Regions from separate parts of the Paenibacillus sp. F411 genome, predicted to be linked through region 1. Evidence: riboswitches for the same ligand, from Rfam matches in the RefSeq annotation. Region 1 holds a riboswitch; each other region holds the start of a gene.
What was found. Region 1 has a riboswitch for cyclic di-AMP ahead of JJQ72_RS18295 (ubiquitin-like domain-containing protein). Riboswitches for the same ligand answer to the same signal wherever they lie in the genome.

Region 2: it holds a riboswitch for cyclic di-AMP, as region 1 does, so the genes downstream of both, JJQ72_RS09870 (C40 family peptidase) here and JJQ72_RS18295 (ubiquitin-like domain-containing protein) in region 1, are expected to answer to the same signal.
Region 3: it holds a riboswitch for cyclic di-AMP, as region 1 does, so the genes downstream of both, JJQ72_RS07685 (TrkH family potassium uptake protein) here and JJQ72_RS18295 (ubiquitin-like domain-containing protein) in region 1, are expected to answer to the same signal.
Region 4: it holds a riboswitch for cyclic di-AMP, as region 1 does, so the genes downstream of both, JJQ72_RS18950 (C40 family peptidase) here and JJQ72_RS18295 (ubiquitin-like domain-containing protein) in region 1, are expected to answer to the same signal.

Annotation. Positions count from the first base shown of each region.
Region 1 covers NZ_JAGFIP010000022.1:11,670-15,154, reverse strand. The annotation lists gene rnmV (ribonuclease M5) at 1-503, opposite strand, end outside; gene JJQ72_RS18295 (ubiquitin-like domain-containing protein) at 607-1,836, opposite strand; cyclic di-AMP (ydaO/yuaA leader) riboswitch at 2,113-2,331, opposite strand; gene JJQ72_RS18290 (TatD family hydrolase) at 2,538-3,302, opposite strand; gene JJQ72_RS18285 (HD domain-containing protein) at 3,402-3,485, opposite strand, start outside.
Region 2 covers NZ_JAGFIP010000007.1:160,949-164,433, forward strand. The annotation lists gene JJQ72_RS09860 (PQQ-dependent sugar dehydrogenase) at 1-665, shown strand, start outside; gene JJQ72_RS09865 (four-helix bundle copper-binding protein) at 747-1,085, shown strand; cyclic di-AMP (ydaO/yuaA leader) riboswitch at 1,260-1,393, shown strand; gene JJQ72_RS09870 (C40 family peptidase) at 1,398-1,874, shown strand; gene JJQ72_RS09875 (2Fe-2S iron-sulfur cluster-binding protein) at 1,965-2,357, shown strand; gene JJQ72_RS09880 (hypothetical protein) at 2,418-2,945, shown strand; gene JJQ72_RS09885 (LacI family DNA-binding transcriptional regulator) at 2,968-3,485, opposite strand, start outside.
Region 3 covers NZ_JAGFIP010000005.1:168,954-172,438, forward strand. The annotation lists gene JJQ72_RS07680 (potassium channel family protein) at 1-11, opposite strand, end outside; gene JJQ72_RS07685 (TrkH family potassium uptake protein) at 26-1,366, opposite strand; cyclic di-AMP (ydaO/yuaA leader) riboswitch at 1,447-1,591, opposite strand; gene JJQ72_RS07690 (CPBP family intramembrane glutamic endopeptidase) at 1,906-3,485, shown strand, end outside.
Region 4 covers NZ_JAGFIP010000024.1:16,361-19,845, reverse strand. The annotation lists gene JJQ72_RS18960 (M1 family metallopeptidase) at 1-362, shown strand, start outside; gene JJQ72_RS18955 (hypothetical protein) at 373-1,194, shown strand; cyclic di-AMP (ydaO/yuaA leader) riboswitch at 1,428-1,567, shown strand; gene JJQ72_RS18950 (C40 family peptidase) at 1,571-2,044, shown strand; gene JJQ72_RS18945 (GNAT family N-acetyltransferase) at 2,307-2,795, shown strand; gene JJQ72_RS18940 (c-type cytochrome) at 2,940-3,299, shown strand; gene JJQ72_RS18935 (4a-hydroxytetrahydrobiopterin dehydratase) at 3,392-3,485, opposite strand, start outside.

The DNA of each region.
Region 1 (3,485 bases):
TCCTCCGGTGTAATTTGAAACATGGCCAGCCGCTTCAGCAGCTGCTTGCCATTGCAATAGCCGATACCAAGCTGATTGCCGATCTGCATGCGTCTTGCCGCCGCATCTGGATGCAGCAGCAGCCCCGCCTCAATAACCTCCTCCATGGAGATCAGGCTGTCCGCTTTATCGAACGCTGTATGCACGCGAGAGAGGGCGTGCCGGATCGCCTCAACAGATGCATTCTCGACACCGATATCGCCCTTGCGGGTCGCATCAGCCTCCGGAATAAACGCGTGCTTGCAGCCCGGCACCTTGGCATCGATGATTTTGCGAATCCGCTCTCCCGCATGGTCGGGATCTGTCAGAATAATGACACCTCGCCGCTCCTGCGCAAGCTTCACCTTGGCAATGACCGCGCGGTTCACCGCAGAGCCTCCCGTCTCTATCGTATCGGCCTCTACAGCACGCTTCACCGCGACCGTATCATCCCGGCCCTCCACCACAATAACTTCCTTGATCATGCTTCATTCGTCCTTCCAAAAAAAAGAAGAGGATCATATCCTCTTCTTAGCATCTCATTATATTACATAAATAGTAGCCTATTTCTCATGGAAAAGTAAAACATTAGTTCGATTCCGGCTTGACGGGTCCAATGACATACACGGTATGCCCGTTCTTGCGTCCGAAATTCAGTGCTGCACGCAGCGAGTCGTAATACACGTCAATCTTGTTGCCCTTGATCGCACCGCCTGTATCTTCGGCACGGCGGAAGCCAATGCCCTCAATATAAACCCACCAGCCAATCGGAATGACGTTAGGATCTACAGCGATGGTGCGGCCTTCCGTAACACGCGTACCGGAAGCGGTCTTCGTACCGATGCCCGGCTGCTCCGAGGAGTACGCCGTCATGGATACATTCTTCAGGACCTTCTTATATTCAAAATCAATACCGGCTTTAGAAACGACGTTGTTCTGCTTACTCTCTGAGCTTGAGCTCGACTGAACGGCGGCCTTTGGCTGAACGGCAGGCGTCTTCGCCGAGGTCTTAGTCGTCGTCTTGGCTACAGTCGTTGGCTTTACAGCCTGAACGACCGGCTCTTCCTTCACCGGCTCCGGCGGCTTCTTCGTGCCGACCGCGATCACTTTATCCATCGTCTTGCGTTCGACTTCCTTGGACACCACTTGTTTGGAAACCAGCTGTCCATCTTCATACACCTTCTCAATATGGTGAATGATCAATCCAGGCTCTCCCGCTTGAACCACCCGGTTATCGCCCTTCAGAAGCGAAGGGTCTGACGTCTTGATGACCCGGTATTCGCGGACCTCTTCTTCTTGTACCTGCTGCTTACTTACGCGAACAACGCGAATGTCGGAAGCCTCGGACAGCTTGCTGTCCAGTGCAGGAGTTACTTTATCTTCATCCTGGACGGTAATGCCGGCTTTGTTTAGCACGTTCTGTACAGTGTCCTGGGTTGTAAATACCGTTTGCGTATTGCCGTCTGCGGTGACTGTAATAGGAACCGCACGCTGAATGACGATCCGGTCTCCATCCTGAAGACTTCCGTTTAGCGGCATGGATATTTCATCCTGCGGCTTCAGCGAGATCGAATGCTCTTCCAGCACATTTTGCAGCATGGCCTCATTCGTTTCCACCGTGGTCACCCGTCCATCGACCACCAGGTGAATTTCTTTGCCCGACTGGTTGTGTATAATCAGCAGTACGAGCAGCGTAATGGTGATGGTACCAAAGGCCGCCAGCATCAGTTGACGCAGAAAATCATGCTTCCATCGTAATGCGTATGACATGCTGGATGATTGTGAATCATGGGTCTGTTCTGGTTGTAAAACGCCCACTGCTTCATCCTCCTTCATAGCCCCGCCCTCTAGATCATGCATGAGTGTATATGACGCGACTATAGCAAATTTGTCTCACAGAGTGCCCCGCTATAGATGTGCACCCTGCGTTACGCCCCGTCTATTCGTGCATGTGTTCTGCCACCCCCCTTGTGTATCCCAGGGTATGATGGCGCTCTCTCCAATATTCTGAATATAAAAAAAGCCCGAAAAAGAGTATTAGAGACTCTTCTCGTGGCTTTTCCAGCTGTAGTCTTGGAAAGGATGCACGACCGTTGCCTCTCTTATTTACGCTTACGGGGTTAGCTGTCGGGTTCGGACGTAAGAGAGACGCCCTATCTCGAGTCAACCGCTCATGGCGGCTGCCCTCAAATTCACCCCAAAGACCCGAATTGAAATCAAATACAGTGCTCACAGCCCTTATGTATGGTTGCTCGTTGACCCTGTATCGGTTCCCCCGTTCTCCATGATCTGGAGATTAAGCGAGACGGTTTGTAAATGAATATGCTGCTGGTGTCAAACCAGCGCTTCATAAGTACTGAAAAGATGATACTCTCTTTACATGCAGGTTGTAAAGCAACGTTCAACCACATTTTTTCTGATAAATAGTTAAATTATTGTAATAATCGGACCATTTTTGATGATAAAATCTTAATTCATCGCAAATGCTCGCTTTTTCACCGCTTTTGCTCCCGATTTCATCAAATCCCAAATCGTTCCAGACCATTTCGGGTTGTAATCTCACTAATTTCTTCCAGAGACAACCCCTTCAATTCAGCGGCTTGCTCTGCCACATACTTCACGTAAGAGGACTCATTTCTTTTTCCCCGGAACGGGTGCGGTGTCAAATATGGCGCATCGGTTTCCAGTAAAAGGCGGTCCAGCGGCACCTGTGTCAGCACCTCTTTAGGCTGTTTGGCATTTTTGAACGTAGTGGGTCCGCCGAAGGAAATATGAAAGCCCATATGCAGGCACTGCTTGGCCGTTTCCCAGCTGCCGGAGAAGGAGTGCATGACGCCGCCCACCTCCGACGCTTTTTCCTCCTTCAGAATTCGCAGGACATCCTCATGCGCATCCCGATTATGAATCACGATGGGCAGATTCAGCTCCTTCGCCAGCTGAATCTGCTGCCGGAACACCTTATGCTGTATCTCTTTGGGAGACGTGTCCCAATGGTAGTCCAGTCCAATTTCGCCAATGGCTACAACCTTCCGGTGAGCGGTCAGAGAAGCAATCCACTCCAGGTCCTCCTCCTTCATCGCAATGGCGTCTACCGGATGCCAGCCTACGGCTGCATATATAAAATCATATTTTTCCGCGAGCTGCATCGTCGTCGGGATGGTCTCACGATTGAAGCCAATGTTGATCATACGCGTAATTCCCTGGTCTACTGCCCGCTGAATGACGGCTTCACGGTCCTCATCAAAGGCTGCAGAATCCAAATGGGTATGAGTGTCGAATAACATAACGTGTAAAGCTCCCTTCCTGTCGAAAATAAATCAGCTTGACCTTTTTATCCATCATTCCAGCTTGATGGACATGAGCAGCCACAGGTTCCCTGTGCACTACCGTGCAAGCAGACCGGTGACGTCAGCGGGCAATATGTCCCACACCGTTCTCAGCTTGTCCTCCGGATAGTATAGATGGGA
Region 2 (3,485 bases), on a different contig from region 1:
TCATTGAGGACATCCCGGGCTCTAATGTGCATAATGGCGGACGCATGAAATGGGGGCCCGATAAGAAGCTGTATTTGACTACCGGGGATGCAGGTGAAGGAGAGATGGCACAGAATGTCGAGAGCCTGGGCGGCAAAATATTACGTATGAACCCGGATGGCTCGATTCCGGAAGACAATCCTTTTCCGAACTCCTATGTGTATTCCTACGGACACCGCAATTCTCAAGGTCTTGCCTGGGATGCGGCAGGGCGCATGTTCAATTCCGAGCATGGTCCCAGCGGCCGTGTTGGCGGGCATGATGAGATAAACAGCATTGAGCCGGGCAGTAATTATGGCTGGCCGGATAACATCGGGGATGAGCAGCAGGAAGGGATGGTGCCTCCTTTGCTTCATACCGGCGAGGAAGCCATTGCCCCTTCGGGAACTCTTTATGAACAAGAGGATATGCTTCTGATTGCGGGTCTGAGGGGAGAAGCATTATACCGCTTTGATCTTGAAAAGAAGAAGCTGAACACTGTGCTGGACGGTGTCGGCAGAATTCGCGATGTACAGATGAGTGAGGATGGAGTCTACCTCATTACGAACAATACTGACGGACGCGGGACACCATCTCCAGGAGATGACCGCCTGCTGCTGCTTCAGCCAAAGCAAGAGCAGAAATGATTAAATATGCAGGAGCTGTTTAATGATAAAGGAGACCTGTCCAGGGCAGAATAAATCTTTTACAGGAAAGGAGCACATCTTATGTCAACCATATCACCTGAAAAGCTTCAGCAATGTATTGACGAGTGCCTGCGCTGCATGCAGGCATGCAATCGCTGCTACAGTGCCTGCCTGGAGGAAGAAGACCTGCAAATGATGAAGGAATGTATCCGAATGGATCGCGAATGTGCAGAGCTCTGCGCTTTTGCAGCTCAAGCAATGTCGATGAATAGCAGCTATATGAAGCAAATTTGTGAGGCCTGTGCTGAAATGTGCGAGGCTTGCGGAAACGAGTGCAGCAAGCACGAGCATGAGCACTGCCGTCAATGTGCGGAGGCCTGCTTCTCATGTGCCAAGGCCTGCCGGGAGATGGCGGCCTAACTAATACGCTATTATGAAGTCCTATAAACAGCCCTGAACACTTCCTAATGAATGTGTTTGGGGCTGTTTTTGTCATGCTCCAAGCCCTCACTGCAACCCATGACAAATTAGTTACAAAAATGATTGACAGCTTGTCCTGTGATGTACTACATTAAGGGAGAGAGTTACAAAAAATTCATTAATATGCCGAATTTCGATATAGAAAACGGGGGAACCACTGCCGGGTGAATTATTCTTGTTTGAGAGGGAATATAGGGGACCCTTAACCGAACCCTTAGCTAACTCCGTAGGCACCGAAGGGAGCACTATCTTTTGAAGAAGCTGCTATTGTCTGTATTAGGTTCTGCTTTAATCTTTTCATCGGGTGCGGTTACGGCATTCGCAGATCAGGGGCCGAAGCTTCAAGCTGAAGTGACTAAGCTTGTCGGAACCCCTTATAAGTGGGGCGGCACGACCGTAAGTGGATTTGACTGCTCCGGATTCATTTTGTACATATTCAGCAAGTATAATGTAGACCTGCCACGTACCTCCGCAGCCCAGGCTACCGTAGGTGTGAAGGTAGAGCGTGATGATTTAAGGCTTGGTGATCTGGTATTCTTCAATACGTCGGGCAGAGGCGTATCTCATGCCGGAGTCTACATTGGTAACGGTCAATTTGCGCATGCTTCCACCAGTAAAGGTGTAAGAATCAGCAAGCTGAGCGAGTCTTACTATGACAGCAAGTACGTGACTGCACGCCGGGTGATCGACCAGAAGGATTACATCCAGATGGTGGGCGAAATCAGCTAAGCAAGAGGTATTATGATTGGAATCAGGGGCCTGCGATGAACTTCGCAGGCTTTTTGTGTATCATGGAGATATGAAGGAGGGGGTGATTCCATGCTCAAGCGACTGAAGTCATATCTGAATCAACGCCGTAAGCCCGTTTCTAACCCTGAGCCGGAGCTCGTGATCACAACGGAGCGGGATGAAGAGCGCACCCTGCTTCTCATTAAATCCGGTGTGCAGAGGTCGGTAGAGCCGATCATCGGGGAGACCGTTCTTCAGATCGCGGAGATGCATCAGGTTGAATGGAGCTCCTTTTGCAAACGTGGAACCTGTGCGCGATGCCGCTGCATCATACTGGAAGGAGAGGAGCTGCTCTCCTCTCCGAACGAGGCTGAGGAGGCTCGGCTCGATCCGGAGGAGCTGGAGGAAGGCTACCGGTTAGGCTGCCAAGCCAAGGTGAAGCAGCCCGGAGATATGACGATTCGGCACACGCCTTATTTCTAGGAATAAGGAGAGCGCCAGATGCCGCATGCTATCTTGTATAACGGTTAGGAGGGAATGTGTATGACTCGAAACCTGCAAAAGGTGCCCTATGGATATGTCCCCCCTGTGGAGACAACCAAAGGCACACTGATCTATTATGATCCTTTTGAAGAAATCGGCAGAGAGCAAGGGCTGTCTCAAGCGGTACAGGTGAAGAGCGAGCAGGCATTTCAGCGGCTCGTGCTTTATCCACTCCATGAACAGACGATGAAACGAATGTATAAACGGGAGGGGACCTCCTTTTATAAAAGAGAAAACGCATTACAGGACTGGATTCAGGAGCAAAGCGTAGGTGATATCGAGCTGGACGCCTGGGAAGGCAAACGGAAAAAATACGTCCCGATCGAAGCCGCCCTCCGCCACCTGACCGAGAAGAATCCAGCTCCGTATTTTCTGCTGGTGTCTGGAGAAACAGCCAATGCCTTCGCCTCTTATCATGTGTTTCAGGAGTGGATTGTCAAGATTCGCTTGCTGCTTCTGGAGGAGCCCGCTTCACTTCATCCTCGGCTGCAGCAGTATGACAGCCGATGGAGCAGGATCACTTTATAATATCTACTGCCAAAAGTGATCGTTAGGCCGATTTCCGCGGAATTAGCCGGGTAGAAAGCATGATCGTTTCCACCGGTGCCCCCGGGCGATGCAGGCGCCGTTCCAGCGCTTCAATGGCCCGGGCACCCAGCTCTTCCTTGCTCAGCTGAATCGTTGTAAGTGGCGGAGCGGAGAGTGAAGCCCCCCACACATTATCTATGCCGATGACCCGGCAGTCCTCCGGAATGGAGTAGCCGTGTTTTTGCAAAGTCTCCATCCACTCCAGCGCGATATCATCGTTCGCCCCAATCCATCCGTCAGGACGCTCGTCCTCCGGGATCTGCTCCAGAGATTTCAGCACTTCATCTCCCCAATGACCTCTTTCGTAGGGCACCTGCCATTCCAGCAGAGTCGTGCCTTGCTGCAAAAAGTCACCACCCACACCTAATTGAACACCGATCCTTCGCTGCAAAAAGCTCGCCGAGCGTCCATCGTCGGTAATGAAGCCAATACGCCGACAATGCTGTGACTGGAGAAACGTAGAAGCTGTGGATCCGGCAT
Region 3 (3,485 bases), on a different contig from region 1:
TTTGGTTTCATGTCCTTCTATCCCCTTATCCAATAATCATTTTGCCTTCCGGATACCGGTACAGCTCTTTTCCCTTCTTCGGCCCGAGCGCGAATACGAGTGTCAGCAGGCCGACCCGGCCCGCAAACATGGTCACCGTAATCAGTACCTTGCCGAGCAGGGACAGCTCGGGCGTCAGTCCCATGGACAATCCTACCGTAGAAAATGCCGAGGCCGTTTCAAACAGAATCGCCAAAAAGCTCGCATCCTCCGTTGTAGACAGCACCATAGCCACTGCTACAATAAACAGCAGAGCCAGCAGAGAGACCGTCAGTGCCTTAAAGATCCGCTCCTGCGCCAGCCGGTGACGGAACAGCACGATATCATCACGTCCGCGAATCATCGAAATGACGGCACCGATCATAATCGTAAAGGTCGTCGTCTTGATTCCCCCGCCCGCCGATCCCGGCGATGCTCCAATAAACATAAGAATAATGATAAAAAACTGAGTGGCCTGGCGCAAATCCGGAATATTCAAGGTGTTGGCCCCTGCCGTCCGCGGCGTGACGGACTGGAACAAGGAGCCCCACAGCTTGCCGTCCCAGCCCAGTGCGCCCAGCGTTTTGACATTCGTAAATTCAAATATAAATATAATGACCGTACCGATCACAATCAGCGCTCCCGTCATGGACAGCACCACCTTGGAGTGCAGGGACAGCTTCCGCCGGGTTTTATAATCTACGATTTCTGACATTACAATAAAACCGATTCCGCCGGATATAATAAGAAATAGGCTCGTAAGATTAACAAAAGGATCACTCACATAACCCGTCAGGCTTCTGAAATCTCCGAACAGATCAAAGCCCGCATTGTTAAACAGGCTGATCGCGTGGAAAACAGCAAAATAGGCCGCTTTGCCCAAGGGCATATCGAATGCCCATCTGGCCGTATAAATGATTACCGCCACCCCTTCAATATACAAGGAGTACAGCAGCACTCTTCGGATCAGCCGCACGATCCCTTCCATAGCGGTCTGATTCATGGCCTCCTGCAGGATCAGCCGATCCTTGAGCGAGATTCGGCGCTTGAGAACCAGTGCAATCAAAGTAGCCATCGTCATAAAGCCCAGGCCGCCTACTTGTATCATACACATAATGACGATTTCCCCAAACGTGCTGAAGAACGTTTCTGTATCCACAACGACAAGACCCGTAACGCAGGTTGCAGAGGTGGCCGTAAACAAGGCATCCATAAATCCGAGCCCTTCCCCGCTTTCGCTGGCTATGGGAAGCATCAGCAGAAAAGCCCCCGTCAAAATAATGGCACTAAAGCCCGCAACCAGAAACTGCGGCGGGGACAAGCGGAGCCATTTCAGCTTCCATTTCAACTTCCGTTTCACTTTGCTCACCTCTTAAAAATGGCACATAAAAAAGACACTGGAAATCCAATGCCTTTTTATCGCGTTTGGGTCCCTGTGCACACAGCCTACGAGGTTAGCTGACGGATTCGGGCATATCACAGGCTGCCCTATTCGCTTCTCCTGCAAAAAGCGAAATTCACCCCAATTACATGGTTCCCCCGTTTTCTTATCGAAACTCGGCTGATCTATTCAATTATCGTCATGACGTTCTGACATGATGTGATTATAACGCATGCAGCCAGGGAATATCCAAAACCGTTTTTGACGGAAATCCATGTAAAAAGGTTCAAATTAGCCATATTCCAGAATCACAGCATCCCCTTTTCTGAGGTTTTCGAAATCTTTCCCGTGTTTTCAGTTTTTTTCAAGCTATTTGAAGGTTTCCTTCCTTGGACCATGCGCCCTTATTTGTGCTCCCGGCATCCCAGCCTATATACTTCTAAATAACAAAGCCTTCAACAGAGTCATCAAACTGAAAATCCATTTCGCAATAAAGGAGGGACATCATGAATCGGTCAGGCTCCCCGCTGGTCCTTAGGCCAGATTTCAAGCCCTTGCTCCTGATGGCTTTGGCCGGCTGTATACTGTTTCTCGCCCTGCAGGTGTACCCTGCACTATATTCCGGGGCGTCAACACCCCAGCCCATCGACAAATCCGAAGCAGCAGCGGCGGCACAGCGCTTTTATACCGAACAGATGACGCTGAGTCCCGGCAGCAGCCAAGAGCCCTTAGTGACATATACTGCGCGCTCTGAGCTTTACGGCTACCTGATGAAGGAGAAGCTGGTGCAGCTCTATGACGAACAATTCAAGGAGAAATATCCTTATGAGCTGTACCGGGTCACTCTCGATCAAGGAAATAGCAATGCCATCCATGTCGATGTCAATATGCATACCGGAGCAATTGCCGGCTTCACCTACGATTCGCAGGACTCCGGCTATGAGGGCGCCATGCTGCAGGAGGGCCGGGCGCAGCGGCAGCTACTGCTCCTGCTCGAAGGAGAGCTGACGCTTGCGGAGAAGCAGGCTTTAGCTGCCCCTTGGGTACAGCGCGCAGGCTATGATCCCGAGCAGCTGACGATGGTCACAGGCAAACGTGAGCCCGGGCTGATCTACCGGGACCCTGATGCTAAGGCCGGGGATGCGGTGCTGCAGCTTGCCTTTACTTTTGAGAACGGACAGCTTCGTTCTTTCGAGCCGGCTTTTGCCGCTCCTGAATCTCATCTGGCTTATGTCGATCAGCAGACCATGGCTGCCGTGCTGCTTACCTTGCTGGGCTACGGGCTGTTCACCCTTCTCCTGGGCATCCTGGCCGTCATTTACAGCGTCAGAACCCGGATGTACATCTCCTGGAAGCGAGGCGTTCTGCTTGCAGTCATCGTGTTTGTAACGCAAATGCTCAATGTGTACAATATGCTGCCGTCCTATGAAGCTCAAGGGATGTCGGAGACCATGATCGGCGGGCGGCTTCTCTTCTATGCCGGCTACTCCCTAGTCTTTTCGGCCCTGGTCTACTTCTCTCTTGCCGGGGGAACAGGGCTGTGGCTCAAAGAGGATGGCTTGAATCCTTTTCCCGAGGTCCGTGAGACCGGTTATGGCCGCTATGTATTGCAGAGCATGAAGCTGGGTTATGTATGGGCATTTATCTTGATGGGCGTGCAGTCAATTATTTTTGTCGTTCTCGGGCTGACACTGAACACATGGTCAACCATTGACGCCAGCCAATCTCCCTACAATATGCTGTATCCGTGGCTGTTCCCTCTGATGGCATGGTTTGCCGGCATCATGGAAGAAACCGTATACCGCCTGTTTGGCATTAAGATGCTGTCCAAGATATTCCGGAGCACGCTGGCCGCAAGTCTGATTTCGTCCCTGATTTGGGCGTTGGGGCATACGCTGTATCCTATTTTCCCAATCATATCAAGGCCGATCGAGCTCATCGTTATCGGTTTACTGTTCAGCTTTATCTTTCTGCGGTATGGATATTTGGCGGTCATGTTCTCCCACATCGTCTTTAACAGCATCCTGATGGGCTTCAGCCTGGCGATGATGAATGGAACAGGGAACATACTCACAGGCATCTTCTA
Region 4 (3,485 bases), on a different contig from region 1:
ATGTTGCCGTGGAAAGTATTGAGGGGGCCTCCACCGGTACAGCAGACCATCCTTCCTATACGACCACAGTGACGCTGAGCAGCCGGGGAGGACCGGTTCACCAGGTGCCCGTGACGTTCGCTTTTGAGAATGGAGAAACGATCCGCCGGGTGTGGGACGGCAGCGGCGAGGCTGCACGCTTCAAGGTGACCTCCTCCTCCCCGCTGATCTGGGCGATGGCTGATCCCGACTACACGATGGTGCTTGAGAACAAGCATGTGAACAACTATTTAAAGGCCGGCATGGAGGCCAAGCAGGTGACACGCTGGAACCTGAGCGTCACCAAGCTGATCGAGACGCTGTACGGAGCGCTGTCATGGTAGGGGGGATTATATGAGAACATACGCGGGTTTAGGATGGGGAAGTGTGAAGGATCAGTTTTATGTCATCATTCTGCTGTTTGTATATCGGCTGCTCTGGGGGTACTGCCTGTATCGCCTCATTTCCTCCATCGTCGTGCCGCTGCTGCTGCGATACCCCGATCCCGCTCCGCATGAGCTGAGCAGACTGCTTTATTTTTTTGAAGGAGAGCTGGCATTGACCCGCGGCGGCCTGCTTCCCGGTGCTGTATGGATGCTGATTCTCCTTGCGGCTGTGCATATTCTGCTGACTCCCTGCATTCGGGCCGGAATGATGTATCATCTTCACCGGGAAGCCGAGGGGGAGCGGGGGCTGTTTCTTTTTCAAGGCATGCGGAAGCTGTGGAAGCCCTTGACGCTGTTCTATATCCTGGAGCTGATCCTGCTGGGTCTGCCCTTGTATTGGTTACTTCCGGAGGCCCTGCCTTCCTTCATTGAAGCAGCCCGTCATCCGCAGGCGCTGCTGCAGCCGGGACTCTGGGTGCTGGGATGGCTTCTGTATGTATGGATCATCCGTCTGGCTTTGCTGTACATGCAGTTTGGATATACGTCCGGCACAGGAACTCCCGCAGCCCTGCTCTTGTTCCTGCGCCGCCTCGGCAGCGCGCTTCCGCTCTCCCTGCTCATTGGCGGCCTGGCCCTGCTGTCCTCGTTACTGATCGGCGGGATGTCCTTATGGTGGTCGGGCCTGATCGGCCTATTGCTGCAGCAGGCTTCCTATTTCCTGAAGAGCCTTTTTCAGGTGTGGGGAATGGCCTCACAGTATCACGTATTTAAATCATCATCTACAAAATAAAGAATTATCGGTCCACTAAAAAAGGAGCTGCCGACAAGATTGAATCTTGTGGCGACAGCTCCTTTTTGCTGTTTCCCGGGACATCCGTTTCTTTTTTTATTAAATATCGTTCCTTTGTTTGCCAAAATGTAAATACTCTGCTAAAATAACGAAAGTGATAGTAACAAATTTGTCATCTTGATGTCATCATTTATGTACCTAGCCATATTGTCGTTGAGTCCAATACTTTAACATTTTTCAGAAAGCCGAATTTCCGAATGTAAGGAAAACGGGGGATCCGTCCTGGGTGAATTGACCTTGTAACAGAGGGGTCATAGGTTAACCTTCTCAACCGAACCCTTAAGCTAACCTCGCAGGCTTGGAAGGAGCTTTTCACGTGAAGAAGAAGTTGGCTGCAGTCTCACTTGGTTTAGCGCTCGCGCTCAGCATTACTGCCGGAAGCGCTTTCGCAGATTCAAAGCTTACCAGCACGATTAAGCCGGTCATGGGCGTAAGCTACAAGATGGGTGGAACAACGACGAAAGGCTTTGATTGTTCCGGATTTACAAGTTATGTGTTCAAGAAGCTCGGTGTCACCTTACCGCGTGTTTCTTCCGCTCAATATAAGGTGGGGACCTCTGTGTCCAAGAGCAGCCTGAAGGCCGGTGATCTCGTATTCTTCAATACGACAGGCCGCGGTGTTTCCCACGTTGGGATTTATGTAGGCAACGGCAAGTTTGCTCATTCCTCCAGCTCCGAAGGAGTCACTATTACCAGCCTCAACTCCAGCTATTTCGCCAAGCGTTATGTCGGAGCCAAGCGGGTCATGAGTGAGAGCAAGTACAAGGCCGTCGCCGTGAATTACAACTAATCCAATTCATGTCATTGACTTGCCTCGAAGCAGATGCGCCAACATCTCTTCGGGGCTTTTGTTTGTGCTATACTTCTATAACGCAGGAAGAAGGCAAAAGGTTTTTCATTTTACAAAAAAATATGTAAAAGCCACAACTTTTTATCTTCTCGTGCGTCTTACTGCTTTAATACCCGTATCCCTGAGTATGAAACACATTTTGGAAAATAATATGTTATATATTCTCAAAGCGTAAACAACCCTTTGCCGTGAGGTGCCTCCCATGATTGACTCATACCCTTTATTTCGAGCAGTTCCCATGACCTTTGAGCATGCAATCGACGTATGCAGCTGGCGTTATCCAGAGCCCTACAATATTTATGGCTGGCTCCCGTGGGAGCAAATGGTTCAGCTTGGCGTGGAATTCGGCGATCCCCTCATTCGGGAGGAGCAGTATCTTTCTGTAGTGGATGAGCAGGACAGACTATGGGGGTTCGCACAGCTATTTCCCTTGGACCGGGTCATTCGCATCGGTCTCGGGATGCGCCCTGATTGGTGCGGACATGGAATGGGTAAGCGATTTGTGGAGGCCATTGTGGACGAGGCCAAGCGCCGTTATCCAAGCGGCCCCTTAGATCTGGAGGTTCTGGCCTGGAACGAGCGCGCGATCCGCACCTACCGCAAGGCCGGCTTTGGCATTACGGATTCTTATGAGAAGCTTACGCCTTCCGGGATGGCCGAGTTTTATTGTATGGAATATGTGCCGAGCTAAAGACTGCATTTTGTCACGATTCTGTGATATTATAGCTTTCAGATGAGCATGTCTGTGCTTTTTTTGTCACAACTGCTTTGCTGTCCCGACAGGATCGTCTATAATAGGAATACATGCACATACATAGGAAAGGACGATTTGACGATGCAGAAATGGATCATGAGCGGCATTTTCTTCTTCTCATGCGCGTTGGCTCTTGTATTGTTGTTCACGCTTCCAGGTAAAGAAGAGGCTGCAGAAGAAGCGAAGCCGACCATGCCGGAGGTTACTATGGTTGCAGCAGACGCTGAAGCCGTACTGAAGAGCAGCTGTATTACCTGTCACGGAGACCAGCTTCAAGGCGGTGCAGGCCCAGCTCTGAATCAGGTAGGCGCTAAGCTGGATGCTGAAGCCCTCTTCACTGTGATTTCTAAAGGCCGCCCACCAGGCATGCCTGCTTTCAAGGATTCGCTGTCGGAAGAGGAAATTGCTAATGTGGCGATGTACCTCGCCGAGAAGAAATAATAGCTTCACACGAAACACGCTTGGTCTCATGCAGACCCAAGCGTGTTTTTTTAATGTATAGGTGGTGATTGGATCTTCCCCATGGACCCTCGTTATCCGTTCTCTGCGGACCTTCTTTTCTCGTATACCTCGTTAAACTGTTGTGCCTCTTTAATATCGAGTGCGGTAATACCACCCTCATTCCAG